DNA from 2 places in the Methylobacterium sp. 190mf genome. Region 1 is predicted to be linked to the other one. Evidence: predicted binding sites of a transcription regulator. Region 1 holds the regulator's gene; the other holds the start of a gene.
What was found. The regulator LexA, encoded in region 1, represses DNA repair genes until DNA is damaged. The targets are predictions, from matches to a motif close to TGTTCNNNNTGTGTTCNG.
Positions count from the first base shown of each region.

Region 2: dinB (DNA polymerase IV) is a predicted target of LexA. The motif match lies at 2,654-2,671, and genes of this name have one in related genera.

Region 1 is NZ_FNVI01000007.1:82,957-90,248, forward strand. It holds gene C4T42_RS10140 (hypothetical protein) at 1-383, shown strand, start outside; gene fae (formaldehyde-activating enzyme) at 423-962, opposite strand; gene C4T42_RS10150 (hypothetical protein) at 1,283-1,498, shown strand; gene C4T42_RS10155 (hypothetical protein) at 1,517-1,966, opposite strand; gene lexA (transcriptional repressor LexA) at 2,217-2,945, shown strand; gene C4T42_RS10165 (ComEC/Rec2 family competence protein) at 2,939-5,266, opposite strand; gene gltX (glutamate--tRNA ligase) at 5,460-6,887, shown strand; gene gltA (citrate synthase) at 7,188-7,292, shown strand, end outside.
Region 2 is NZ_FNVI01000006.1:134,104-141,395, forward strand. It holds gene C4T42_RS09130 (quinone oxidoreductase) at 1-56, shown strand, start outside; gene pncA (bifunctional nicotinamidase/pyrazinamidase) at 66-692, shown strand; gene C4T42_RS09140 (hypothetical protein) at 792-992, shown strand; gene C4T42_RS09145 (hypothetical protein) at 1,041-1,265, opposite strand; gene dinB (DNA polymerase IV) at 1,550-2,632, opposite strand; gene rimO (30S ribosomal protein S12 methylthiotransferase RimO) at 2,825-4,171, opposite strand; gene pabB (aminodeoxychorismate synthase component I) at 4,529-5,902, shown strand; gene C4T42_RS09165 (aminodeoxychorismate/anthranilate synthase component II) at 5,899-6,513, shown strand; gene C4T42_RS09170 (aminotransferase class IV) at 6,500-7,292, shown strand, end outside.

The DNA of each region.
Region 1 (7,292 bases):
GCTGCGACGACCTCACCCGCCAGATCGCCGACGCGATCGGCGGCCGGGTCGGCAAGCGCGCCGGCCCCAGCATCGACATCCGCGTGGCCGGCCCGATCAAGTTCGACGTGACCTGCCGGGCCGAGCCGATCGTGCAGGCGACCTCCGCCGAGCCGAGCCCCTCGGCGACCTTCTTCCGCGACCTGTCGGTGGCCTCCGAGATCCTCATCGGCCAACCGGCCGCGACCGTCGAGCCGATCATCGCCACCGCCTACCGGACCGCGCTGGCGGAGCGGCGCAAGTCGTTCATCCAGCAGAACGGCTGGTCGGCGTCCTGCTACACCGACCCGGGCAGCAGCACGATGCGCACCCTGTGCTCGGTGGGGCGTATCCCGCCGGGCTGAGGCGGACCTGAGCCGGCAGGATGCGTGGCCTGGGCCCGCTCAGTACTCGATCACGCCGTCGAGCGCGTAGTGCTTCACGGTCTTCCGGTTGGCGATCAGCTCGTCGACCGTGGGCTCGCCCTTGAGGGCGCGGGCGATGGCGAGTTTCGTGGCCTCGTAGTTGGTCCGGTAGAGGTCCTTCTGGTCGAGGTTGTCGTCCTCGGCGCAGCGCTGATCGAGCCAGATCATGATGATCATGCACAGCTCGTCGAGCCCGTCCTTCGGCAGGATGCCCTCGATGATGCAGTCCACGATCGCGTCGCCGGTGGCGGCCTGGACCACGCCGCCGAGGAGCTCGGCATACTCGGCCGTGTGGATCGTGACCTTGGTGGTCATCATCGTGGCCGGGCGCACGAGCTGGTTGAGGTCGCGCACCACGAACATCCGCGTGTGGCCCTGGACCTGCCCCATCATCGACGCGAAGGCCTGACCGACCGGGCCGCGCACCGAGCCGATCAGCACCTCCGGCATGGCGTCGGTGTACTGGCCCTCGGCCGCCAGCACCGTGGCCTCGCCCGTGCGGAACCAGATCTCTTGCATGTTCGAACTCCACCTGATCGGAGCCCGCGGGAGACATCATCGGCGGCCTCGCGTCAATCGCCCCGAAGCCGGCTCCCATCCCGGCCGCCCCTGCCCTCGCCCGCGCTGCGGCGCGGGCGCGGACCCGTGCCGCCCCGCGTCGCCGCGATGCGGCCGCCGGCATCCGCGACGGCGCGCATCTCCACCCCTGCGCGGCCTGTGGCCTTGAGGAACGCGGACAGGCGAGGCAGGGAAGATCGGAGCGCGGCTCCGGGAGCGGTCCCGGGCCTGGCCGTTCCGGTGGGCGCGCGGCGCCGTGCCGGGCATGCGGGAGGAACACGATGGCGGAGAGCACGGACCGGGGCTCCGGCTGGAGCCTTCAGGCGAGCGCCGTGCCCGACGGGGTGCGCCTGGAACTCGCCCTCGCCGACCTCGGCGGTGCGCCGGTCACCGCCGCGATCGTGCTCGACCGGACGGAGGCCCGGGCCTTCGCCCGCGCCCTGCTGGCCGCCGCCGGCGACGCCGCGGAGCGGACCTTCCCGAAGCCGGGCGCCTGAGGACGCGCCGCCGGCCGGTCAGCGCACGCCGAGGCCCGGATTGCGGCCCGGCAGGCGGGGGACCACGGTGCCGCGCTTCTCGATCGGCGCGTCGCAGGCGTAGGCGAACTCGGTCTTCAGCGGATCGAACACGGTCTCGCCGGTGATCCGGCAATCCTCGCGCACGGTCTCGTCGAGATAGGCCCGGGCGGCGGTGCGGAAGCGCTTCACCCGGGTGGCGCCCGGCTCCGGATCGATCCGGACCTCGCTCAGGTTGCAGCCGGTATACTCGCGCAGGGCGTTGGACACGATCAGCATCCGGCGCAGCTGCCGGTTGTCGTAGACCTCGTAGGGCTCCTTGCAGCCGATCGTGACGACCTGGGGAGTGAGCGCCACGTAGTTCCGCGAGATGTAGGAGAATCCGGTGGTGCAGCCGGCGAGGCCGAGGGCGGCGAGGCCGAGGGGCAGCAGAGCTGCGGGTCGTCGCATCCTCGTCATTCCAAGAGGGTCCCAGCCCGCACCCCGGATCCGCCGCCTTCCCGGCGGGGCGCCGCGATGCATTGAAACGGCTCCGCTTGCGCCGTCAATGCGTTTCTCGACCTTCTCCCGCGGGCGCGCCCGCGGCGCGCCGAGCCGAGCGGTGCCGCTCTTGCGGAACACTTGCGGAACGTTTAACCTGTTCGTGATTTGTTTCGGAGACCGTCACGTGGCGGTCCGCCAAGCCGCGAGTCCCCCGTCGATGCTCACGCGCAAGCAGCTGGACCTCCTGCGATTCATCCAGAGCCGGATGCAGGAATGCGGTGTCCCGCCGTCGTTCGACGAGATGAAGGATGCCCTCGATCTCAAGTCGAAATCCGGCATCCACCGGCTGATCACGGCGCTCGAGGAGCGCGGCTTCCTCCGGCGCCTTCCGAATCGGGCGCGCGCCATCGAGGTGATCCGGATCCCCGAGAGCCTGACCCAGGCCGCTCCGGCGACTCAGGCCCCCGCCGAGCCGCGCCGCTTCACGCCGAGCGTGGTCGAGGGCGGTAAGTCCAAGCAGCCGCTGGCCCCGGCGAGCACGCGGATGATCGACGAGTCCGGCCGCGCCATCTCGATCCCGGTCATGGGCCGGATCGCGGCCGGTACCCCCGTCTCGGCGATCCAGAACCAGAGCCACGCCATCACCCTGTCGCCGGACTTCGTGGCCGGCGGCGAGCACTACGCCCTCGAGGTGCGCGGCGACTCGATGGTCGAGGCGGGCATCCTGGACGGCGACCTCGTGGTCATCCGCAAGCAGGAGACGGCCAATACCGGCGACATCATCGTGGCGCTGATCGACGACGAGGAGGCGACGCTCAAGCGCCTGCGCCGCCGCGGCTCGTCGATCGCCCTCGAGGCCGCCAACCCGGCCTACGAGACCCGCGTGCTCGGGCCCGACCGGGTCCGGATCCAGGGCCGCCTTGTGAGCCTCGTCCGCCGCTACTGAAGCGGCTCGGCCGGCGCGTCGCCGGGGGCGAGGTCTCCGCCCGGCGCGGCGTCGGCCTCCGGCGTCGCGGCGACCCCGTCCTCCGCGGGGCGGTCGCCCGGCTCCGCGGTGACCGGCCGCGGCGGTCCCGGCCCGCGCCCGGCGGCCGGCCGCCAGGGCACGGCGCGGCCGTCGTCCCGGGCGTAGCGCGCGGCGAAGCCGTCGCCGTCGGTCCGGAGGGCCACGGCCCCGCGGGCGGCGAGGACGCGCCGGTCGATCACCAGCGGCCCCGTGCAGGTCGGCGGCGCCGCGAGGCCCGTGATCAGCACCGCGGCGCGGGCGCAATCCTCCGGGAAGGCCCGCCGGTCCCGGACCAGGGCGACCGCCCGCCCGTCCGGCAGCCGGGCGGTGCAGCCGAGCCGGTCGCAGCGCCCGCTGCCGGACCGGACGATCAGCCCCGCGGACCGCCGCCCGTCGCCGTCCGCCTTCAGCCACTGCTCGAGGACGAAGCCCGAAGGGCTGCCGAGGGCCGCGAGCCGCCCGTCCGGGCCCCTCACCGCGGCCCCCGCGCCCTGCCGGTCGACGTAGAGGTCGTAGTGGTTGGGCCGGGCCGCGAGGACGAGCCCGAGCAGGACCGGCGGCACGGCGAGCCAGCGCAGGCGCGAGGCCGGCAGCGTCCCCAGCAGCAGGCCGGCGGTCAGCAGGGCGAGCGCCCCGGCGCCGAAGGCCGGCAGCACCAGGACCGCCCGCTCGAACCCGGCGATCCAGTCCGAGATCGCCAGCATCCCGGCCACCGCCTGCCCCATCAGCCACCAGACCGGCCGGTCGAGGGCGAAGGGATAGGCGAGGCAGCCGATTACCGCGGCCGGCATCACCACCAGGGAGACGAGCGGCAGGGTCAGGGCGTTGCCGACGAGGCCGAAGGGCTGGACCGTCTGGAAGTGGTAGGTGGCGAAGGGGGCCGTCGCGACCTGCGCCACCAGGGTCGTGGCCAGGGTCCCGGTGATCGCCGACAGGCCGGTCCCGACGAGCCGCCCGATCCGCCCGGCCCCCGGGCGCACGAGCAGCCGCCCGTCGATCAGCCGCGCGCAGGCGATCAGCCCGGCCACGGCGCCGAAGGACATCTGGAAGCTCGGGCCGAGCAGGCCCTCCGGCTCCCGGGCGAGCGCGATCAGCGCCGCGAGGGCGAGGTTGCGCATCGACAGGGCCGGCCGGTCCACCAGGATCGCGCCGAGCATGATCAGGGTCATGATCAGCGAGCGCTCGGCCGCGATGTCCCAGCCCGAGAAGGCGCAGTAGGCGGTGACGCCGACCATGGCGAAGCCGGCCGCGATCTTCTTGATCGGCCAGAGCAGCGCGCAGAGCGGCACCGCGGCGAGGAGCGCCCGCACCAGCCAGAACACCACGCCGGCGGCCAGCACCATGTGGAGGCCCGAGATCGACACCACGTGGTAGATGCCGGCGGCGCGGAGCGCGTCGTTGGTGGCCGGCCCGATGAGGCCGCGCTTGCCCGTCACCAGGGCCGCCGCCACCGCACCCGCCTGGCCGCCGGCGGCCTCCGCGATCCGGCGCGTGAGCCCGTTGCGCGCCGCGTCGAGCGCAGCGGCGAGCCGCAGGCCCAGCGGCGGCGGCCCGGACGGTTCCCGGACGGTGACGGTGCCGATCAGCGAGCCCACCGCGCCGATCCCCTGGAAATAGGCGTCCCGGGCGAAGTCGTAGCCGCCGGGCCGGGCCGCCTCCGGGGGCGGAAGCAGCCGGGCCGTGGCGGCGACGCCGTCCCCGGGACGCGGGATCGGCGTCTTCCGGAACGAGACCCGGACCCGGGCGGGCCGCGCCTCCGGCGCGAGGCCGGCGAAGCTCTCCACCCGGATCACCAGCCGGGCGCCCACCTCGCGCTCGTCCAGGGCCTCGACCGTTCCGACGAGCGGGCCGATCGTGGTGCGGGTGAGGATCGGTGCGGCGACCTGCGAGACCCGCCAGGTCGCCGCCGCGAAGCCGAGGAACGCGGCCGCCACCGCGAGCGCCGCCGCCAGGGCCGCCGGCCGCGCGCCGAGGACGGGGACCGGCGCCAGCGCGAGGCCGGCCGCGATCAGGGGGGCGGCGAGGCTCGGCGCGCCGTCGGCCGCCGCGAAGTAGACCAGGATCCCGCCGCCGAAGGCCACCGCCAGCCAGGGGAACAGCCGGCGCTGCTCGGCCTCGCGGGCGAGGCCGGCGACGACCCAGTCGCGGAGCGCCGGGAGGGCGGCCGGGAGGGCGGCCAAGAGGGCGGCGGGAAGGGCTCGGGCGCGCGGGCCGATCAGCGCGACCGCGCCGTCCGCCCGCCTCGCGCCGATCCGCCGCATCGCCGCCGCCCCGCTCCGCGCGACCTGTCGTCGGGGCCGTGCGATTCTGCGGGCGATTCTTAACGCATCCGCCGGCCCGTGCTACAGCGGGTTCTTCGTGCTACGGGCGCCCTGTCGAGCCCCTCGCCGCTCCGCCGCCCCTTCGCCGTCCGTCGCGCCCCGTCCGCGACCAGCCCCGGAACATACCGGACCGATGTCCTCAGCCGTCGTCACGCGCTTCGCCCCCTCGCCCACGGGTTACCTGCATATCGGCGGGGCCCGCACGGCCTTGTTCAACTGGCTCTACGCCCGCCACACCGGCGGCACGATGCTGCTGCGCATCGAGGACACCGACCGCGAGCGCTCCACCAAGGGGGCGATCGACGCGATCCTCGACGGCCTCTCCTGGCTCGGCCTCGACTGGGACGGCGACGTGGTCTTCCAGTTCGCCCGCGCCGAGCGCCACCGCGCGGTCGCCGAGGAGCTGCTGGCCGCGGGCCGCGCCTATCACTGCTACGCCACCGCCGAGGAGCTCACGCAGATGCGCGAGACCGCCCGCGCGGAGGGGCGCGCTCCGCGCTACGACGGCCGCTGGCGCGACCGCGACCCGTCCGAGGCCCCCGCCGGGGTCAAGCCGGTGATCCGCCTGCGCGCGCCGACCGAGGGCGAGACCGTGGTCGAGGACGCCGTCCAGGGCCGCGTGACCTGGGCCAACAAGGACCTCGACGACCTCGTCCTGCTGCGCTCGGACGGGACGCCGACCTACATGCTCGCCGTCGTGGTCGACGACCACGACATGGGCGTCACGCAGATCATCCGCGGCGACGACCACCTCACCAACGCGGCGCGCCAGAGCCAGATCTTCTCGGCCCTCGGATGGGACATCCCGAGGATGGCGCATATCCCGCTGATCCACGGAGCGGACGGGGCCAAGCTCTCGAAGCGCCACGGCGCGCTCGGCGTCGAGGCCTACCGCGATCTCGGCTACCTGCCGGCGGCCCTGCGCAACTACCTCGTGCGGCTCGGCTGGAGCCACGGCGACCAGGAGGTCTTCTCCACCGACGAGATGGTCGCGGCCTTCGACCTCGGCGCGGTCGGACGCTCCGCGGCGCGGTTCGACTTCGCCAAGCTCGCCAACCTCAACGGCCTCTACATCCGCACCAGCGCCGATTCCGACCTCGTCGCGGCGATCGAGACCATCCTGCCCAACGTCGGGCCGGAGCGCGGCTTGTCGGCGCCGCTGCGGCCCGACCTCAGGGACAAGCTCGTCCAGGCCATGCCGGGCCTGAAGGAGCGGGCCAAGACGCTGATCGAGCTCCTCGACAGCGCCTACTACCTCTACGCCCAGCGGCCCCTGGCGCTCGACGACAAGGCCCGCGCCCTGCTCTCCGACGAGGGGTGCGGCCGCCTCGCCGGGGTGCGGCCGGTGCTCGAGGCTGTGCCCGACTGGAGCGCGACCTCCACCGAGGGCGCGGTGCGGCAGTACGCGGAATCGGCCGGCTGCAAGCTCGGGCAGGTGGCCCAGCCCCTGCGCGCGGCGCTCACCGGCCGCACCACCTCCCCGCCCCTGTTCGACGTGATGGCGGTGCTCGGCCGGGAGGAAACCCTGGCGCGCCTCGGGGATCAGGCGCCGCAGGGCTGAGGCCGGGCTGAGGGCAGGGACGAGGCGGGGACGAGGCGGCGCTGGGACCGCCGCGCGCGGACCGGGAGCGGACAGGGAACTGCCGGCCCCGACCCGGATTGCGTTGGGTGGAAATCGGTTGGCGGAATTCGCTTGGCGACGGGGGCGGGTTGTCACCGACCCCGTTGCTGCTGCACTGCCGTTTGGGTAACCCATGGCTGTGAGCACCCGCAGCATAATGCGTGTGCTCAGGCCCCCGGGACCGACTCGGGCAGCCCGAGGCCGGCATCCGCCACGTCGCCAGAGAAGGGTCCACGATCCATGAGCGCACCCAGCACCATCACCGTGGACGGCAAGTCGATCGAACTGCCGGTGAAAACCGGCACGATCGGGCCGGACGTGATCGATATCGGCAAGCTCTACGCC
Region 2 (7,292 bases), on a different contig from region 1:
TGCACCGCGACCTCGCGGGCCGGGAGACCACCGGCTCGATCGTGATGCTGCCGTAGGGACCGACCGTGACGCCCGGCAACGCCGACCTGCTCCTCGTCGTCGACGTGCAGGTCGACTTCCTGCCGGGCGGGGCGCTCCCCGTCCCGGGGGGCGACGCGGTGATCGGCCCGATCAACCACCTCCAGCACCGCTTCCGGCACGTGGTGCTGATGCAGGACTGGCATCCGGCCGATCACGTCTCCTTCGCCGAGACCCATCCGGGGCGGGCCCCGTTCGAGACCGTGACGCTGCCCTACGGGCCGCAGGTGCTGTGGCCGCGCCACTGCGTCCAGGGCAGCCCCGGGGCCGCCTTCGCGCCGGACCTCGCCACCGACCGGGCGAGCCTGGTGGTGCGCAAGGGGCTGGATCCGCGGGTCGACAGCTACTCGGCCTTCCTGGAAGCCGACCGGGCCACGCGCACCGGCCTCGCCGGGGCGCTCCGGGAGCGCGGCATCACCCGCGTCGCCGTGTGCGGCCTCGCCACCGATTTCTGCGTCGCCTGGAGCGCGCTCGACGCGCGCGACGCGGGGTTCGACGTCCTCGTGGTGGCGGACGCGGTGCGCGGGATCGACGTGGACGGGTCGCTCGCGCGGGCCTGGGCGCGGATGGAGGCGGCGGGCGTCCGCCGGATCGCCGCGGCGGAGATCGGCTGAGGGCGTGCGGGGACCGGGAGGCGAACCGCCGCACGCCGCGCGGGAGACCGGCCCCGCGCCGACGCGTTGGCCCGACATCAGCATCCGACAGGAGCCTGCATGTCATCCAAGCACCCGAAGACCGACACGCCCACGGACGCCGACCTCAAGGGCAATCCCGGGATCGGCACCTCGAAGGGGATGAGCGGCGCCGACCCGGCGGATCTGCAGGCGGATTCGACCTTCGAGGGCGACGTCGACAACGAGACGAAGCTCGACGGCGGCGTCGACCCCGACCACCGGCCGCGCAAGAACGCGTGACCGAGAACGCGTGACCGGATGCCCGGGCCGGTGCGGCCCGGGTCGATCTCAGCGACTGCGCGCCGGCGCCTTCGGCCGCTGCGGTGCGGGGGCCGCGGGCCTGGCGCTCGGGCCGCCTGCCGGAACGTAGACCTGGGCCGGGCTCGCGGTGTAGCCCCGGAGCTGGGCCGCGTTGGCGGCCCCGAAAGCGGATGTGCCGTCCGCGCGGGCGGCGCCCGCCGCGAGGGCCGATAGAAGCGCGGCGGCCAGGGCCAGGCGGGCGTGCTTCGGCATCGACAGGGTCCTTGTGTTCGCGCGGGCTCGAGAAACCCTGATCCAGACCGGATCGCTCCGCTCTGCGATCGACCCGGCCTTCCCGACGTGCGGAACCGCACAGGCGCCGTGTCGTGCATGACGGCGGCGGCTCTATCACTTTCCGGTTGATCGCTTCCCAACCGTCGTCGTTGCGAGTGGAGCGAGGCGATCCAGGGCAGCGCCACGCTGACCGATGTCCTGCTGCCCGGGGCCACTTCGCTGCGCCCGTGATGACGGAGCGTGGGCCTGCCCCGGAGGCCGTGTCAGAGCGCCAGCCCGAGCTGGAGCGGCGCCTCGGGCGCGTCCTGCGCGAAGCCCGACAGCGACACCCCGATCAGCCGCGCGCTCCGGCGCAGGGGGAACAGGCCGGCGAGCAGGTCGAGGCCGATCCGCTCCAGGGCGGCCCGGTCGGCCACCGGCACGGCGAGGGACTTCGCCCGGGTGACCTGCGCGAAATCCGAGAACTTGAGCTTCAGGGTCACGGTCCGGGCGCGCATGCCCTTGGCGTCGGCGCCCGCCCAGACCTTGTCGAACAGCGGCGCCAGCCGGGCGGCCAGGACCTCGAAGGCGGCCGTGTCGTCCGAGAAGGTGGTCTCGGCGCCGATCGACTTGCGCACCCGGTGGGCGCGCACCGGCCGCGCGTCGATGCCCCGGGCGACCGCGTGGTAGTAGGCGCCCGCGGAGCCGAAGGTCTCGCGCAGGCGCTCCGGCGTCCAGGCGCGCAGATCCGCCCCGGTCTCGATCCCGAGCCGCTTCATCTTCGCCTCGGTGACCGGGCCGACGCCGTGGAACCGGCCGATCGGCAGCGCCGCCACGAAGTCCGGCCCCATGGCGGGGGTGATGACGAACAGGGCGTCGGGCTTGCGGTGGTCGGACGCCACCTTGGCGAGGAACTTGTTGTACGAGACCCCGGCCGAGGCGATGAGCCCGGTGCGCTCCAGGATCTCGGCCCGGATCGCCTTCGCCACGGCCGTCGCCGTCGGGAGGCCCTGGAGGTTCTCGGTGACGTCGAGATAGGCCTCGTCGAGGGCCACCGGCTCGATGATGGCCGTGTGCCGGGCGAAGACCGCCCGGATCTCCTCGGAGACCGCCCGGTAGACCTCGAAGCGCGGCTTCACGAACAGCAGGTCCGGGCACAGCCGCCGCGCGGTGGCCGACGGCATGGCGGAGCGGACACCGAATTTTCGGGCCTCGTAGCTCGCAGCGGCCACCACCCCGCGCTCCCGGGAGCCGCCCACCGCCAGCGGCCGGCCGCGCAGCGACGGGTCGTCGCGCTGCTCCACGGAGGCGTAGAACGCATCCATGTCGATGTGGATGATCTTTCGGAGCGCGACCTCCGGATCCATCGCCGCCTCGGGTCCCGACCAAGTTCCTGATCTGTTCCGAAAGACCGCGCGGGGCGGGCGGGGTCAAGCCGCGCCGGACGCGGCGTCAACAGGAGTCCGGTCCGCGCCCGTCATCGCGAGCGCAGCGCGACGTTCCCGAGCGCAGCGCATCCCTGGATTGCTTCGCTGCGCTCGCAAAAACGGGGTCTGCCGTCAGGCGACGCTGCCGTAGAGGTCGTAGGCCTCGGCCCGGTCGATCTTCACCGTGACGATGTCGCCGACCCGCACCGGGCGCCGGAACGCGGCGTGGACATTGCCGTCGATCTCCGGCGCGTCGGCCTTGGACCGGCCCCGCGCCACCCCGCCCTCGACGGAATCGACGATGACTGGCAGCCGCTTGCCGACCTTGGCCCGCTGCAGCCGGAGCGCGATGCCGTTCTGGGTCTCCATGAACCGGCGCTTGCGCTCGGCCTTCACCGCCGGCGGCACGAGGTCGCCCAGCGCGTTGGCGGTGGCGCCGGCCACCGGCTCGTACTCGAAGCAGCCGACCCGATCGAGCTTGGCCTCCTGCAGCCAAGCGAGCAGCTCCTCGAACTCGGCCTCGGTCTCGCCGGGGAAGCCGACGATGAAGGTCGAGCGGATCGCGAGGTCCGGGCAGGTCTGCCGCCAGCTGCGGATCCGGTCGAGCTGGCGCTCCTGATTGCCGGGGCGGCGCATGCGCTTGAGCACGGAGGGGCTCGCGTGCTGGAGCGGCATGTCGAGGTAGGGCAGCACCTTGCCCTCGGCCATCAGCGGGATGACCTCGTCCACGTGCGGGTAGGGGTAGACGTAGTGCAACCGCACCCAGGCGCCGAGCTCGCCGAGTTCCTTGGTCAGGTCGTAGAACTTCGCCCGGACCTGCCGGTCGCGCCACGGGCTCTCGCTGTAGCGGATGTCGACGCCGTAGGCGCTGGTGTCCTGGCTGACGACCAGCAGCTCCTTCACGCCGGCCTTCACCAGCTTCTCGGCCTCGCGCAGCACGTCGGCGGCGGGGCGGCTGACGAGGTTCCCGCGCAAGCTCGGGATGATGCAGAAGCTGCAGCGGTTGCTGCACCCCTCCGAGATCTTCAGGTAGGCGTAGTGGCGCGGGGTGAGCTTGATCCCCTGCGGCGGCACGAGGTCGAGGAACGGGTCGTGGGCCGGCGGCACCGCCTCGTGGACGGCCGCCACCACCGACTCGTAGGCCTGGGGCCCGGTCACCGCCAGGAGGTCGGGGTACTTCTCGCGGATCTCCTCCGGCTGCGCGCCCATGCAGCCGGTGACGATGACGCGGCCGTTCTCCGCCATGGCCTCGCCGATGGCCGAGAGCGACTCCGCCTTGGCGGAATCGAGGAAGCCGCAGGTGTTGACGATCACCACGTCGGCGCCGTCGTGCCGCCGGGCCAGCTCGTAGCCCTCGGCGCGCAGATGGGTGAGGATCCGCTCGGAATCGACCAGCGCCTTCGGGCAGCCCAGCGAGACGAACGAGATTTTCGGGGCGGCGCCGGGAGCGGGGCCGCGGGGAGCGGGCGTGGCGGTCATGGCATTCGGGTCGGATAGTCCGGCGGGGCGATCGGCCGCCCGGCGCGCGGGACCAAGAATTCGGGGTCGCGCTCCTATACAGGCTCCCGCGCCTCCGCGCGAGGCCGGCCGCCGCAGGGGTGCCCGGCCCTGCGCGCGAGCCTGAGCCCTGACAAAGATCCTATCGCTACGGCAAAGCTTTGCGGCCGGTTCCTCAGACCCCACATCAGGATTGGGCGGCGCGGCCCTGCGCCCCGGACACGGCCCGCCCGCGCGCGGCGGCGGGGCCTGCGTGGAACTGCCGCTTCCCCCGCGGCATCGCCTGTGCGACGGCAGCGCACGACGCACAGCTCGAGGATGGCGGCCCCGAACCCGGTCATGTGGACCCGAGAGATCCCCTTCATCGATCCCGTCGCGGCGGCAGCGCGGCTGCGCGCCCTGCCCGGGCTCGCCTTCCTCGACAGCGCCATGCGGCACGACCCGCTGGGGCGGCACTCGATCGTGGCCGCCGACCCGTTCGCGCGGTTCCGCTACCGCGACGGGCGCGCGACCCTCGACGGGAGGCCGGTGGCGGGCGGCCCGATGGCCGCGCTCCGGGCCTGCCTCGAACCCTACCGGCTCGAGGCAGGCCCGGAGCCGTTCCCCGGCGGGGCGATCGGGTACCTCGCCTACGACCTCGGCGCGGCGCTGGAGCGGGTGGCGCCGCCCGCCCGGCGGGCGGGGCTCACCGACGACATCGCGCTGAACCTCTACGACACCGCGCTGGTCGTCGACCACGCCGTCGGCACGGGCCGGCTCGTCGCCACGGGTTTCCCCGAGACCGCGCCGGACGCGCGGCGGGCCCGCGCGGAGGCGCGGCTCGCCCGCTTCGCCGACCTGCTCGGCGGCGCGGAGCCGCCGGTCCCGGCCCCCGCCCGGCCGGCCCAGCCGCTCGCGTGGCGCTCGAACTTCGACCGCCAAAGCTATGAGGAAGCAGTCGAAAAGGTCCGCGCCTATATCCGGGCCGGCGACATCTACCAGGCCAACATCGCCCAGCGCTTCGTCGCCGACCTGCCGGCCGGCTTCGACCCGTTCGCCCTCTACCGGCGGCTGCGCGAGACCAACCCGGCGACCTTCGGGGCCTACCTGGAACAGGAGGGCCTGACCGTCGCCTCGTCCTCGCCGGAGCGGTTCATCCGCCTCGACGGGCGGCACGTGGAGACGCGCCCGATCAAGGGCACCGCCCGCCGCCTCGACGACCCGGCGGCCGACCGGGCGGCGGCCGAGGCGCTCCAGGCCAGCGTCAAGGAGCGGGCCGAGAACGTCATGATCGTCGACCTGCTGCGCAACGACCTGTCGCGGGTCTGCCGGCCGGGCAGCGTCGCCGTGCCGACCCTGTGCGGCCTGGAGACCTACGCCAACGTCCACCATCTGGTGTCAGTGGTGACCGGCGACCTCCGCGACGGGCTCGACGCCCTCGACCTCCTGGAAGGGACCTTCCCGGGCGGCTCGATCACGGGCGCGCCGAAGATCCGCGCCATGGACATCATCACGGAGATCGAGGGCGACGCGCGGGAACTCTACTGCGGCGCCATCGGCCGGATCGGCTTCGACGGGGCGCTCGACACGTCGATCGCGATCCGCACCGTGTTCATGGACGACCGGCAGGCGGTCCTGCAGGCCGGGGGCGGGGTGACGCTGCTGTCGGAGCCCGGCCCGGAATACGACGAGACCCTGGCCAAGGCCGCCCGCGTGTTCGAGGCCTTCGCATGATCCTCGTCCTCGACAATTACGACTCGTTCGTCTTCAACGTCGTCCGTTACCTGGAGGAGCTCGGCGAGACGGTCCGGGTCGTGCGCAACGACGCGCTGGACGTCCCCGGCATCCGGGCGCTGGAGCCGGAGGCCCTGGTGGTCTCGCCCGGGCCCTGCACCCCCGCGGAGGCCGGGATCTCCCTGCCGGCGATCCGCGACCTGTCGGGCGCGGTGCCGATCCTCGGCGTCTGCCTCGGCCATCAGGCGATCGGCGCGGCCTTCGGCGGCACGGTCGCGCGGGCACAGCGCCCCCTCCACGGGCAGATGACGCCGATCGCCCATACCGGCGAGCGCCTGTTTTCCGGAATCCCGGCGCCGATGCCGGTCGGGCGCTACCACTCGCTGGTCGTGAATCCCGGCCCCGACATGGAAAGACACCTCTCGGTCGACGCGGTCTCGCAGGAGGGGGAGGTGATGGCGCTGTCGCACCGGACCCACCCGACCTACGGCATCCAGTTCCACCCGGAATCGGTCCTGACCGAGGGCGGCCACGCCCTGTTCGCCAATTTCCTGGATCTCGCCCGCGCGTGGCGGGAGAGGCCGGAGGGGCGCCGCGATGCTGTGGCGTGACGGGGCGCTTCTGCCCGGAACCACGGCTCCGCTCGACCACACCGACCGCGGCCTGACGCTCGGCGACGGCCTGTTCGACACCGCACTGGCGCTCGGCGGCCGCGTCGCCTTCGAGGACGCCCATATCGCCCGGCTCGTGGCCTCCGCGGAGACGCTGGGGATCCCCGCCGAACCCGAGCGGATCCGTGCGGCCATGCGGGACCTCGCGGGTCAGGGGGAGCGGCTCGCGATCCGGACCACGCTGACGCGCGGCTCCGGCCCGCGCGGCCTGAGGCCGCCGGACGCGCCGAACCCGACCCTGTTCGCCACCGCGGCCGCGAGCGCCAGGGCCGCGTCCTTCGCGCCCCTGCGCCTGTGGCCGACGGCCATCGCCCGCAACGACACCTCCCCCGCCGCCCGCCTGAAGACGCTGGGCTATCTCGACGCGGTGCTGGCCGCCCGCGAGGCCGCCGCCGCGGGGTTCGACGAGGCGCTGTTCCGCAACACCCGGGGCCGCGTCGCCTGCGCGGGCACCGGCAATCTCTTCGCCCTGTTCGGCGCCAATCTGGTGACGCCCCCGCTCGGGGACGGCGTGCTCGCCGGCATCGTGCGGGCGGAGGTGCTGGGTCTCGCCGCCGGATGCGGGCTGCGGGCCGAGGAACGGTCGCTCGGCCTGCCCGATCTCCTCGGCGCGGAGGCCGTGTTCCTGACCAACTCCCTGCGGCTCCTGGCCCCCGTGACGGCCATCGGCGACACGGCCTTCCCGGGCGCCGGCCATCCGGCGGTGACCCGCCTCGTGG